DNA from 3 places in the Pseudochelatococcus sp. B33 genome. Region 1 is predicted to be linked to each of the others. Evidence: riboswitches for the same ligand, from Rfam matches in the RefSeq annotation. Region 1 holds a riboswitch; each other region holds the start of a gene.
What was found. A riboswitch is a leader RNA that binds a small molecule or an ion and turns the genes downstream of it on or off. The one in region 1 is predicted to bind thiamine pyrophosphate.
Positions count from the first base shown of each region.

Region 2: linked by a shared signal. The riboswitch ahead of thiE (thiamine phosphate synthase) and the one ahead of thiO (glycine oxidase ThiO) in region 1 are both predicted to bind thiamine pyrophosphate.
Region 3: linked by a shared signal. The riboswitch ahead of thiC (phosphomethylpyrimidine synthase ThiC) and the one ahead of thiO (glycine oxidase ThiO) in region 1 are both predicted to bind thiamine pyrophosphate.

Region 1 covers NZ_JBSEFH010000011.1:48,535-52,697, forward strand. Annotated here, with positions in the region: gene nagZ (beta-N-acetylhexosaminidase) at 1-872, shown strand, start outside; gene ACUSIJ_RS13570 (segregation and condensation protein A) at 903-1,742, shown strand; gene scpB (SMC-Scp complex subunit ScpB) at 1,742-2,359, shown strand; TPP riboswitch at 2,441-2,539, shown strand; gene thiO (glycine oxidase ThiO) at 2,529-3,677, shown strand; gene thiS (sulfur carrier protein ThiS) at 3,689-3,892, shown strand; gene thiG (thiazole synthase) at 3,896-4,163, shown strand, end outside.
Region 2 covers NZ_JBSEFH010000032.1:36,571-40,733, reverse strand. Annotated here, with positions in the region: gene aroQ (type II 3-dehydroquinate dehydratase) at 1-11, shown strand, start outside; gene accB (acetyl-CoA carboxylase biotin carboxyl carrier protein) at 54-524, shown strand; gene accC (acetyl-CoA carboxylase biotin carboxylase subunit) at 528-1,901, shown strand; TPP riboswitch at 1,951-2,103, shown strand; gene thiE (thiamine phosphate synthase) at 2,187-2,894, shown strand; gene thiD (bifunctional hydroxymethylpyrimidine kinase/phosphomethylpyrimidine kinase) at 2,898-3,707, shown strand; gene dps (DNA starvation/stationary phase protection protein Dps) at 3,837-4,163, opposite strand, start outside.
Region 3 covers NZ_JBSEFH010000001.1:130,280-134,442, reverse strand. Annotated here, with positions in the region: gene thiC (phosphomethylpyrimidine synthase ThiC) at 1-1,841, opposite strand, end outside; TPP riboswitch at 1,917-2,058, opposite strand; gene ACUSIJ_RS00560 (DUF4167 domain-containing protein) at 2,190-3,167, opposite strand; gene prmC (peptide chain release factor N(5)-glutamine methyltransferase) at 4,133-4,163, opposite strand, start outside.

The DNA of each region.
Region 1 (4,163 bases):
GCGTGGGGCGCGACGCGCCCATCCTCATCGATCAGGAAGGCGGGCGCGTACAGCGGATGGGGCCGCCGCACTGGCCGCGCTATCCGGCTGGCGCGGCCTACGGCCGGCTTTCGCCGCACGATCCGTTGTGGCGGCGCGCGCTCGTGTGGCTCGGCGCGCGGCTCATCGCCCACGACCTGCGGGATGTGGGCATCGACGTCAACTGCGCGCCCATTCTCGACGTGCCGGTGCCGGGCGCCAACGATGTCATCGGCGACCGGGCCTATCATGCCGATCCGGCTGTGGTGTCCGTTCTCGGCCGGGCGGCGGCGGAAGGTTTTCTCGCCGGGAGCGTGCTGCCCGTCATCAAGCATATTCCCGGCCACGGGCGCGCCAATGCCGACAGCCATCTGGCGCTGCCGGTGGTCGACGCGCCGCTGGCGGAGCTTGCGGCCCACGACTTCATGCCGTTTCGCGCGCTCGCCGATATGCCGGCGGGCATGAGCGCGCATATCGTCTTCACCGCGCTCGACCCCGAGCGGCCCGCGACGGTGTCGCCCGCCGTGATCGCGGGCACGATCCGGGGCGATATCGGCTTCGGCGGCCTGCTGTTCAGCGACGACCTGTCGATGCAGGCCCTCGACGGATCGATCGCCGGGCGCGCGGCCGCCGCACTCGCGGCCGGATGCGACATCGCCCTGCATTGCAACGGCGATTTTGCCGAGATGACGGTGCTCGCGGGGGCCGTGGGCGGCCTGACGGTGGAGGCAGAGCGACGGTCGAGGGCGGCGCTGGCGCGCATCCGCCACGCGCCCGAGCCCTTCGATCCTGTGGAAGCACGCGCGCACCTCGAAACAGCTCTTGCGAATCCGGGCGCGCTCGCCAACTCTTGATTCGCAAGGATCGAAGAGGATCAGAGGCCGGTGGAGACTGCCTTTCAGCCCGTTGATGACGATGATTTCGAGGACGCCGCGCGGCGCGACGACGCCCGGTCCGAGTCGGAGCCGGCGCTGATCGTCGACGTCAACGGCTTCGAGGGGCCGCTCGACCTGCTGCTCGAACTCGCGCGCCGGCAGAAGGTCGATCTGGCGCAGATTTCCATCCTGGCGCTCGTCGAGCAGTATCTCGCCTTCATCGAGGAGGCGCGCAAGCTGCGCCTCGAACTCGCGGCCGATTATCTCGTCATGGCGGCGTGGCTGGCGTTTCTGAAATCGCGCCTGTTGCTGCCGGCGCCGCCTGCCGTCGCCGAGCCCGATGCGGGCGATCTCGCCACCGTCCTGACGCTGCGGCTGCAGCGGCTCGAAGCCATCCGCCGGGCCGCGAGGCGGCTCGCGGAGCGGCCGCAGCTCGGGCGCGACGTGCTGGCGCGCGGCGCGCCGGAGAACATGGCGGTGACGACGCGGCCGAAATGGGACGCGACGCTCTACGATCTGCTCGCGGCCTACGCCGACAACCGTCAGCGCACGGCCAATTCGCGCGTCACGCTGGCGCAGCGCAGCGTGTGGTCGCTGGCCGAGGCGCGCGAGGCCCTGCACCGGCTCATCGGCGACGCGGCGGACTGGTGCCCGCTTGATGTCTGTCTCGCTCCCTACATGACGACGCCCGACATGGTGGCGACGGTGCGCGCCTCGGCGCTCTCCGCCATGCTGGAGATGGTGCGCGAGGGCCGGGTCGACATCCGGCAGGACGCGCCGTTCGCCCCCTTGATGCTGCGCCGGCGTTCCGCCGGCGGCCGCCTCGACGACATTCCCGAGGTTGCCTGATGAACGGGGACGCGCAGGCCCTCGCGGCGCGCGTGGTCGAGGCCGTCCTGTTCGCCTCGCGCGAGCCGGTGAGCGAGACCGAGCTTGCCGCGCGCGTTCCCTCCGACGCCGACCTTGCGGCGATCCTCGCCGGCTTGCAGGCGCACTACGCCGGGCGGGGCGTCGTGCTGGCGCGGGTCGCCGGCGGCTGGGCGTTCCGCACCGCGCCCGATCTCGCCCCCGCGCTGGTGCGCGAGCGCGAGGAGCCGCGCAAGCTGTCGCGCGCCGCGCTCGAGGTGCTCGCCATCGTCGCCTATCACCAGCCGGTGACGCGTTCCGAGATCGAGGAGGTGAGGGGCGTGGCCACCTCGCGCGGCACGCTCGACACCCTGCTGGAGGCGGGCTGGATCCGCCTGCGCGGCCGCCGCCGCGCCCCCGGCCGGCCCGTGACCTACGGCACCACGCCGACCTTCCTGTCGCATTTCGGCCTCATGTCGATCGACGATCTGCCGGGGCTTGAAGACCTCAAGGGCGCAGGCTTTCTGGACGGGCGGCTGCCGAAGGGCTTCGCCATCCCCGCCCCCCGCGACGACGACGCGCTCGCGGACGACGAGGACGCGCTCGACGACGGGCCGTGACAGCCGGCCTCATTTCATGTGACAGATTGCCTCTTGCGCGACTCCCTCTTGCGAAAGCCGGCGAAACATACGATGTTGCAATCATAGGCACTGGGGTGCCGCGCCGACGGTGCGGCTGAGATGATACCCATCGAACCTGTCTGGGTCATGCCAGCGTAGGGAGGAGCCGTTGAATACGCGCGTAACGCAATCTGTCATTATTATCGGTGCCGGCGTCATCGGGCTTTCGGTGGCGTGGCTCCTGGCACGCGCCGGCCGGCCGGTCGTCGTCTTCGACAGCGGCGAGGCCGGGCAGGGCGCGAGCCGCGCGGCCGCCGGCATGCTCGCCGCCTCCACCGAACTGGAGCCGGGGGAGCAGTGGCTGCTGCCGCTCAACCGCCGCAGCCAGCAATCATGGCCCGACTTCGCCGGCGAACTGGAGCGCGCTTCCGGGCTTTCCGTCGACCTGCGCGAGGAGGGAACGCTGCACGTCGCGCTCAACGCCGACGAGCAGGCGCGGCTGCGCCACCACATGGCGTTGCAGGAAAAGGCCGGTCTGCCGGTGGAGTGGCTGACGCCCGGCGAGGTGCGCGCCCGCGAACCGTTTCTGGCCAACGCCGCCGGCGCCATCTGGAGCGCGGGCGATCATCAGGTCGACAACCGCAAGGTCACCGCCGCCCTGCGCATCGCGGCGCCCGGCGCGGGCGCGGAACTGCGGGAGCACACGCCCGTCGACAGGATCGTGGTGGCGGATGGCCGCGTCACCGGCGTCGAGGCCGGCGGCGCGTTCCACGCGGCCTCCACGGTGGTGCTGGCAGCGGGCGCGTGGTCGCGCGGTATCGGCGGCCTGACGCCGGAGACCCGCCCGCCCGTGCGGCCCGTCAAGGGGCAGATGCTGGCGCTCGGCATGCCGGCGGACGCGCCGCTGTTGCGCCATGTCGTGTGGGCCTCCGGGATCTATCTGGTGCCGCGCCGCGACGGGCGGCTGATCGTGGGCGCGACCGCCGAGGAGCGCGGCTTCGACGACAGGCTGACGGCGGGTGGCGTGCTGTCGCTGCTGCAGAACGCCTGGCGCGCGCTGCCCGGCATCGAGGAGCTGCCGATCGTCGAGACGTGGACCGGGTTTCGCCCCGGCAGCCGGGACGACGCGCCGATCCTGGGGGAAGGCCCCGTGGCCGGCCTTGTCTACGCGACGGGCCATCACCGCAACGGCATCCTGCAGACGCCGGTGACGGCGGACATCGTCTCGCGCCTCATTCTGGAGGGTGCGCGCGACCCGCTGGCCGAACCGTTCGCGTTCGACAGGTTCCGGCAATCGATCGATAAGGGAGAGAAGTGAAAGTGAGCAACATGGAAGTGCGCGTGAACGGCCGGCCGGAGCCGCTGTCCGGCAAGACGGTGGCAGCGCTGTTGGCGCGGCACGACATCAACCCCGAGACGAAGGGCATTGCCGTGGCGCTGAACGGCGCGGTGCTGCCGCGCGCGCGGTGGGCCGAGACGCCGCTCAATGCCGACGACCGCATCGAGATCGTCCATGCCAAGCAGGGCGGCTGAGCCATGACGCAGTCCGACTCCGATCCGCTGGTCATCGCAGGGCGGGTGTTCACCTCGCGCCTGTTCCTGGGCACGGCCGGCTATCCGAACCAGAAGGCGATGCTCGATGCCGTCAAGGCGAGCGGCACGCAGATGACGACCGCCTCCATCCGCCGCATCGACCTGTCGGGCGCGGCCGAGACGCTCGTCGACGTGCTGGGGGATGCGGTGCACTTCCTGCCCAATACGGCCGGCTGCCAGACGGCGCGCGACGCGGTGCTGACGGCGGAAC
Region 2 (4,163 bases), on a different contig from region 1:
CGCCCCGTTGAAGATGCGCCGATCGGCGCGGTGAACCACTGATTGAAGAAAGCATGGCAAGAATCAGCCCCATCGATCCAGACCTCGTCCGGGAGCTCGCGGAGCTCATCGCCCAGACCGACCTGACCGAAATCGAGGTCGCCAAAGGCGATCTGCGCATCCGCGTGGCGCGCAACGTGACCGCGACCATCGTCGCGTCGCCCGTTGCGGCGCCGGTGGCGGCCGCAGCCCCGGCCGCCCTGTCCGCCGCGGCGGCACCGGCGCAGGTGCCCGTTTCGCTGGCGGACAACCCCGGCACGGTCACCTCGCCGATGGTCGGCACCGCCTACCGGCGGCCCTCGCCGGACGCCAAGCCGTTCATCGACGTGGGATCGAAGGTGCAGGCGGGCGACAGGCTGCTGCTGGTGGAGGCGATGAAGACCTTCAACGACATTGTCGCCCCGCGTTCGGGCACGGTCACCGCCGTGCTGGTGGAAGACGGCCAGCCGGTCGAATACGGCGAGCCGCTGCTGGTTATCGAGTAATCGATGTTCGACAAGATCCTGATCGCCAACCGGGGCGAGATCGCCCTGCGCATCCTGAGGGCCTGCAAGGAACTCGGCATCGCCACCGTCGCCGTGCACTCGACCGCCGACGCCAACGCCATGCACGTGCGCCTTGCCGACGAGAGCGTCTGCATCGGCCCGCCGCCGGCGCGCGACAGCTACCTCAACATCCCGGCGCTGATCGCCGCCTGCGAGATTACCGGCGCGGATGCGGTGCATCCCGGCTATGGGTTCCTGTCGGAAAACGCGCATTTCGCCGACGTGCTGGCCGAACACGGCATCGCCTTCATCGGCCCCAAGGCCGATCACATCCGGCTGATGGGCGACAAGATAGCGGCCAAGCGCACGGCGCGCACCCTCGGCATCCCCTGCGTGCCCGGCTCCGAGGGCGGCATCGGCGACGACACGGACGCGCACCGCATCGCGGCGGACATCGGCTTTCCGGTACTGGTCAAGGCGGCGGCGGGCGGCGGCGGACGCGGCATGAAGGTGGCGCGGGATGCGGCAAGCCTCAGCGACGCGCTGGCGACCGCGCGCATGGAGGCCAAGGCGGCCTTCGGCGACGATTCCGTCTATCTGGAAAAATATCTGGAGAAGCCGCGCCATATCGAGATCCAGGTGATCGGCGACGGGCGCGGCGGCGCGGTGCATCTGGGCGAGCGCGACTGCTCGCTGCAGCGCCGCCACCAGAAGGTGTGGGAAGAGGCCCCCTCGCCCGCGCTCAACCGCTCCGAGCGCGAGCGCATCGGCACCGTGGTGGCGCGCGCCATGCAGGAGCTGCAGTATCTCGGCGCGGGCACGGTCGAGTTCCTCTACGAGAACGGCGAGTTCTACTTCATCGAGATGAACACCCGCATCCAGGTGGAGCATCCGGTGACGGAGATGATCACCGGCATCGACCTCGTCAACGAGCAGATCCGCGTGGCCTCGGGCGCGCCGCTGTCCATCCGGCAGGAGGACATCGTCTTCGACGGCCATGCCATCGAATGCCGCATCAATGCCGAGCATCCGTCGTCGTTCCGGCCATCGCCCGGCACGATCACCTACTATCATCCGCCGGGCGGGCTCGGGGTGCGGGTCGATTCGGCGGTCTATCAGGGCTATCGCATTCCGCCGCACTACGATTCGCTCGTCGGCAAGCTCATCGTGCACGGTCGCACCCGCACCGAGTGCCTGATGCGCCTGCGCCGGGCGCTCGACGAGTTCGTCGTCGACGGCATCGAGACCACGCTGCCGCTGTTCCGGGCGCTGGTGCGCAATCAGGACGTGCAGAACGGCCTCTATGACATCCACTGGCTGGAGCACTATCTGGATGCCGCCGGGCTCGCGGAGATCGAGGCCCAGCGCACGGTGTGAGGCGGGGCGGTTGCATTCGCCCCGTTTCCGGTCAATATTCAATATAGAGTATGTCTCCTTGGGGTGCCCGCTAGCGTAAATGCATCAAACCAGAAAACGGTACCCATTCTTGGTTTGATGCTGCAGGGCTGAGAGGCCACGTGCCAACCCACCGAACCTGAACCGGGTCATGCCGGCGGAGGGAAGCGAGATAGGTCCGCGGCTTCGATGCGCAAGCAGGGCGCGGATGTTCCTCCGCAGGGCATGATCGACCAACCGCATCCTTGATGCGAGCGAGGCGCCCTCATGCCGCAACCGTCCGACAGCCAGCCGGTACCGCGTATCCCCGTCCCGGTCGATCTGCGCGTCTACGCCATCCTCGACCCCGAGCGGGCGGGCGGCCGGCCCCTGCCCGACCTCGCACGCGAAGCGATCGACGGCGGCGCGACGCTGCTGCAATACCGCGACAAATACGCCGAAACCCGCCCCGCCATCGAGACGGCGCGCGCCATTCTGGCGGCGATCGCCGGGCGCGGCGTGCCGCTGCTCATCAACGATCGCGTGGATGTAGCGCTCGCGGCGGGCGCCGACGGCGTCCATATCGGGCAGGACGACATCGCGCCCGCCGACGCGCGCCGGCTCCTCGGCGACAGCGCCATCGTCGGCCTGACCATCAACAACCAGGACGAGGCGCGCGAGGCCGTGCGCGAGCCCATCGACTACGGCTGCATCGGCGGCGTGTTCGTCACGTCGAGCAAGGACAACCCGAAGCCCCCTATCGGCCTCGACGGGCTGGCGCGGATGGCGGCGAGCGCGCGCGCGGCCGGCCTGACGCTGCCGCTCGGCGCGATCGCCGGCATCGACGCCACGAACGCGGCCGAGGTCATCGGCGCGGGCGCGGACGGCGTCGCCGTCATCTCGGCCATCCTCGGCGCCGCCGATCCGGCCGAGGCGGCGCGGCAACTGCGCCACATCGTCGACGCGAGCCTCGCCGCGCGCGGGGCCGGAGGCTGAACCATGGCGACAGGCATCACCCCCATCGCGGTCACTATCGCCGGCTCGGATTCGGGCGGCGGCGCGGGCATCCAGGCGGACCTCAAGACGTTCTCGGCGCTCGGCGTCTACGGCGCCAGCGTCATCGCCGCGCTCACGGCGCAGAACACGCTCGGCGTCACCGCGATTCACGACGTCCCGGCCGATTTCATCGGCGCGCAGATCGACGCGGTGTTTTCGGATCTCGCAGTCGGCGCGGTCAAGATCGGCATGCTGTCGCGGCCGGAGACGATCGCGGCAGTTGCGGACGGCCTCGTCCGCTGGAACCAGCGGGCCGTCGTGCTCGATCCGGTGATGGTCGCGGCGAGCGGCGACCGCCTGCTGAGCGAGAACGCGGTCGCGACCTTGCGTGAAAAGCTCCTGCCGCTCGCCAGCATCGTCACGCCCAACCTGCCGGAGGCCGCCGTGCTGCTCAATGCGGGGATCGCGGAGGACGAGACTGCCATGCTGGCGCAGGCCGAGGCACTGCTGCAGCTCGGCCCGCGCGCGGTGCTGATCAAGGGCGGGCATGCGCGCGGCGAGGAAAGCGTCGACCTGCTGGCGGACGCCACGGGCATGACGCGCCTTCCGGCGCCGCGGATCGCGACGCGCAACACCCACGGCACCGGCTGCACGCTCTCGTCGGCCATCGCCGCAGGCCTCGCGCGCGGCACGGCGCAGATCGATGCCGTGCGTGCGGCGAAGGACTACGTCAGCCGCGCCATCGCCGCTTCCGACAGGCTCGCCATCGGCAAGGGCCACGGCCCGGTGCACCATTTTCACGCCTGGTGGTGAGGCGCTCGATCATTCCAGCGTTCATGGAAACGCTGGAATGATCTAATTTTTTGATTTTGAGCGAGTTCCTATCGATCAAATGATTCCGTTTGATCGAAGCACGCTCTCGCGCCTCACCCGCATGCCTGCTTACTTGTTGACTTCCTGGATGTGCGCTTCGAGGAACCACAGGTTCTTGTCGAGCCCGCGGGTCACCTCGGTGAAGACGTCGGCGGTGGCGGCGTCGCCCGCTTCTTCCGTCACCGAGATGGCCTTGCGCGCCGATTTGGCGACTTCCGAGATGGAGCGCGCCAGATAGTCGACATGCTCCAGGCCATCGGTGATCTGCAGCGGATAGGCCTTCAGCTTGGTGCCCTCGGCGGCTGCCTGCACGGTGCCGTGGGCGATGCCGCCAAGCGCCGTGAGCCGCTCGGCCACGGTGTCGGTATATTCCAGGACATTCGCATAGAGCTGGTC
Region 3 (4,163 bases), on a different contig from region 1:
GAGCCGGTGTCCTTGAACTCCTGCGCCTTGCCGTCAAGCCCCGAAAGCCGTTCCGCCTCGGCGCGCAGGTCCTGGGTGATGCGCATCGAGCAGAACTTCGGCCCGCACATGGAGCAGAAATGCGCCACCTTGTGCGCCTCCTTGGGCAGGGTCTCGTCGTGGAATGCGCGGGCGGTGTCGGGGTCGAGCGCGAGGTTGAACTGGTCGTTCCAGCGGAAGTCGAAACGCGCCCGCGACAGCGCGTCGTCGCGCAGCTTCGCGGCCGGATGGCCCTTGGCGAGATCGGCGGCGTGCGCCGCGATGCGGTAGGTGATCACGCCGGTCTTGACGTCGTCGCGGTTGGGCAGGCCGAGGTGCTCCTTCGGCGTGACGTAGCACAGCATCGCCGTGCCGAACCAGCCGATCATCGCCGCGCCGATCGCCGAGGTGATGTGGTCGTAGCCCGGCGCGATGTCGGTCGTGAGCGGCCCTAGCGTATAGAAAGGCGCTTCGCCGCAGGTTGCGAACTGCTTGTCCATGTTGGCCTTGATCTTGTGCATCGGCACGTGGCCGGGCCCCTCGATCATGACCTGGCAGCCCTTCTCCCAGGCGATCTGCGTCAGTTCGCCGAGCGTCTCCAGTTCGGCGAACTGGGCGGCGTCGTTGGCGTCGGCGATGGAGCCCGGACGCAGGCCGTCGCCGAGCGAGAACGACACGTCGTATCGGCGCATGATGTCGCAGATCTCGCCAAAGCGCTCGTAGAGGAAGCTTTCGCGGTGATGCGACAGGCACCAGCGCGCCATGATCGAGCCGCCGCGCGAGACGATTCCCGTGACGCGGCTCGCCGTGAGCGGCACATAGGCGAGCCGCACGCCGGCATGGATGGTGAAATAGTCGACGCCCTGCTCGGCCTGCTCGATGAGGGTATCGCGGAACACCTCCCAGGTGAGCTTGTCGGGCTCGCCGTCGACCTTCTCCAGCGCCTGGTAGATCGGCACAGTGCCGATGGGCACCGGCGAGTTGCGCATGATCCAGCCGCGGATGTTGTGGATGTTGCGCCCGGTGGAGAGATCCATCACCGTGTCCGCACCCCAGCGGATGGCCCAGACGAGCTTCTCCACCTCCTCGGCGGCCGTTGAGGTGACGGCGGAATTGCCGATATTGGCGTTGATCTTCACCAGGAAGTTGCGGCCGATGATCGTGGGTTCGAGCTCCGGATGGTTGATGTTGGCCGGGATGATGGCGCGCCCGCGCGCGATCTCCTCGCGCACGAATTCCGGCGTGATGAAGGCGGGGATCGCCGCGCCGAAATCCTCGCCGTCGGCGCGCCGCCGCTCGGCCCCCGCCAGCATGGTCGCGCGGCCGAGGTTCTCCCGGTGGGCGACATAGATCATCTCGTCGGTGACGATGCCGGCGCGGGCGAATTCGAGCTGGGTCACGGGCTGCCCGTGACGCCCCTCCAGCACGGGATGCGCGGCGGGGCAGGCCGGCACGAGGCGGCCCGAGGGGATGTCCGGGCCCGAAAAGCCGTTGTCCTCCGGCCTCACGGGGCGCGGGGCGACCGCATCGAAGCCGCGCCGCACGAGCCATTCCGCCCGCACGGGCACGAGCCCCCGCTCGAGATCGATGGCCGCATCGCCGTCCGTATAGGGGCCGGACGTGTCCGGCACGCGCACCGGATCCTCGCCACAGGCGGGATCGAGCCCGATCTCGCGGAACGGCACCCGGATATCGGGCCGGCCCTCGGGACTGGCGTAAATCTTTCGCGAGCCGTGGATGGGACCGGTCGTGACGCCGGCCGGCACGGCGGCGATGCCGTCACGCGGGCGTTTCGATGATGTGGATTGTGTCGATGGTGTCATGTCGTCCGCTCCTCCCGGAAATGAGAATCCGGGCACGGGGCGACTGACAGGCATGCAGATAAAGATAGGGCTTTGGCGCCGACATGGTCCCGTCCCTCCGCCGGTATGACCCGGATCAGGTTCAAGGGTCACCATGGCGGATTGCCCGCGATCGAACAGCTGCGGACAATCCTCGACGGAATCTCAGCCCCCTCGCGGGGCACCCCTCGGAATGGGGACAATGTCGGCGCGTTCGGCGGCTTTGTCAATCACATATCGGTCGCATCGCACCGAAAACGGCCGTCGTTCCCGTGACGAATCCGATGCGTGGGCAAAGAGATAGCGAGGCGCCGCCGTGCGGCGCTCCGGCTACTCGGCGACCGAGACGTCGTCGACGCTCTTGCGGCGCGTGCGCGTCACGCGGGGTTTCCGAACCGGCTGTTCGGCTCCGTTTTCCGTTCCCTCGGTTGCGGCGTCGCCTTCCGCGGCGCTTGCAACGGTGCGGCGGCGGCGTGTCCGCGGCGCGGGCTTCTCCGTGGCCACGGTGTCGTCGGCCGCAGGGGCGGGTGCGGCAGGGGCGGGTGCGGCAACGGGCTCGACGGCGGCCTCTTCGTTCACCTCCGGAAGCTCCGGCGCCAGGATGACCGGCTGCTCGTCGCTGCCGGGAACCGTGCGCACCGGCGTGGTCAGGAAGGCCGGCAGGATCGGCTGCTGCGCGGAACCCGCGTCATCGGCCGGCGCTGCCTGCGCATACCGGTTCGCGGCGGCCTCGCGCCGCCTTGCGAAACGCTCGCGCCGCTCCTGCCTGTCGGGACGCTCCTGCCTGTCGGGGCGCTCGAAACGCTCCGCATTGCGCGGCTCCTGCGTTCTGGGCTCTTGGGTCCTGGGCTCTTGGGTCCTGGACTCCTGCGTCCTGGGCTCGTGCGATCGGGGCTCCTGCTGGCCGCGCGCGGGCAGGATGGGCTGGGCCTCGTCATCGGCGAGCGGGAAGCGCGCGGACGGCTGGGGCGTGCTGTAGTCCTGTACGCCGTAGCCGATGCCGTTCTCCTCGACGAGATCGTCCTGCTCGTCGTCGAACTGGCGCGGGAAGCCGAAGTTCTGCTGGAACTGCGCCTGGGCGGCGAGGATGATGCGTATGTAATGTTCAGCGTGCTGAAGGTAGTTCTCGGCGGCGACTCGGTCCCCCGAGGCCTGCGCGTCGCGCGAAAGCTGCGTGTATTTTTCCGCGATATGCTGCGCCGTGCCGCGAACCTTGACGTCGGGTCCGTTCGACTCGAACGTCTTCGTCAGCGGATTGGGGGCCTTCCGTCCCCGGTTGCGCATACGCCTGTTTTGACCTGGTCTCATAAGATTAATCTCTTCGGGAGCTACAATTGAGGGGGATCGTCGCCCCCATACGGCACACCTGTGCCCGCCAGAACACCGGACCGAAGCGCAGTTCGCGCCTTTCGGGAAAATCCGGCGTCAAATCAGAAAGATAAAGCGACGTCTTCATTTTCTCTCAGATGCCGCCGCTCCATTTCCGCAGCACTGTCCCGGCGATACCGGACCGGCGCGACGGTCTTTCCATCCCTCGCGCGAGGCGGCCTTTCGCTCTTCCGCCATCCCGCTCTATCTTTTTGTTTCTGCATCGAATTCATCCAGAAAACGGCATCCATTCCCTGGGTCGGTGCGCCAATGAACGGTTCCGATGAGGACGGCTGGAAAGACGCGCCACCGGCAACGGCCGGCGACCGTATCGAACCGGCGAAGTCCGGACTGGTCGGATATGCATCTGTTCCGAAAGCGATGGATCAAGAGGAGTTCCGACTATCCAGGCCATCTTCAGGGACCGGAACAAGGTTTACATGGTCAGCCGGGCCATCATTTACCAGCCGGCGATCGAAGTATTTCCGTGTCCCAGGACCGGGCGCTGGCCGGGTACACGCGCGCACAACTTCCAGACATGCTGAAAACCCTGTTCAAGAGGTAGCGAATAAGGCTCACTGCAACTAAAGTGTATCAACCCCGCCCGCGGGAGCGTCCTACTCCCCGCAAGGCGCATTCTATCGCTGCTTGCCCGAAAGGCGGCGCGTATACCAACGACAGACAGTTGCCTCGATTGATCACGCAACGTTCCGGCCTGCTGGCGACATTCATCGATCGAATGCGTTCAGCTCAACAGAGGACGAAAACCGGCCACACCCCAAGATGCCGAAAGCATCTAAAAGGCCTCAGATCGACAGCCGAGCCTGATTCATAGCGAAACATTATCGCCTTGCCGCAGTCGCGCCAAGCGTTTTCTACGGCCCATGCGCTAACGCGCATCATTTTCACGAGAATGTGGCAACAATGACGCGCTCC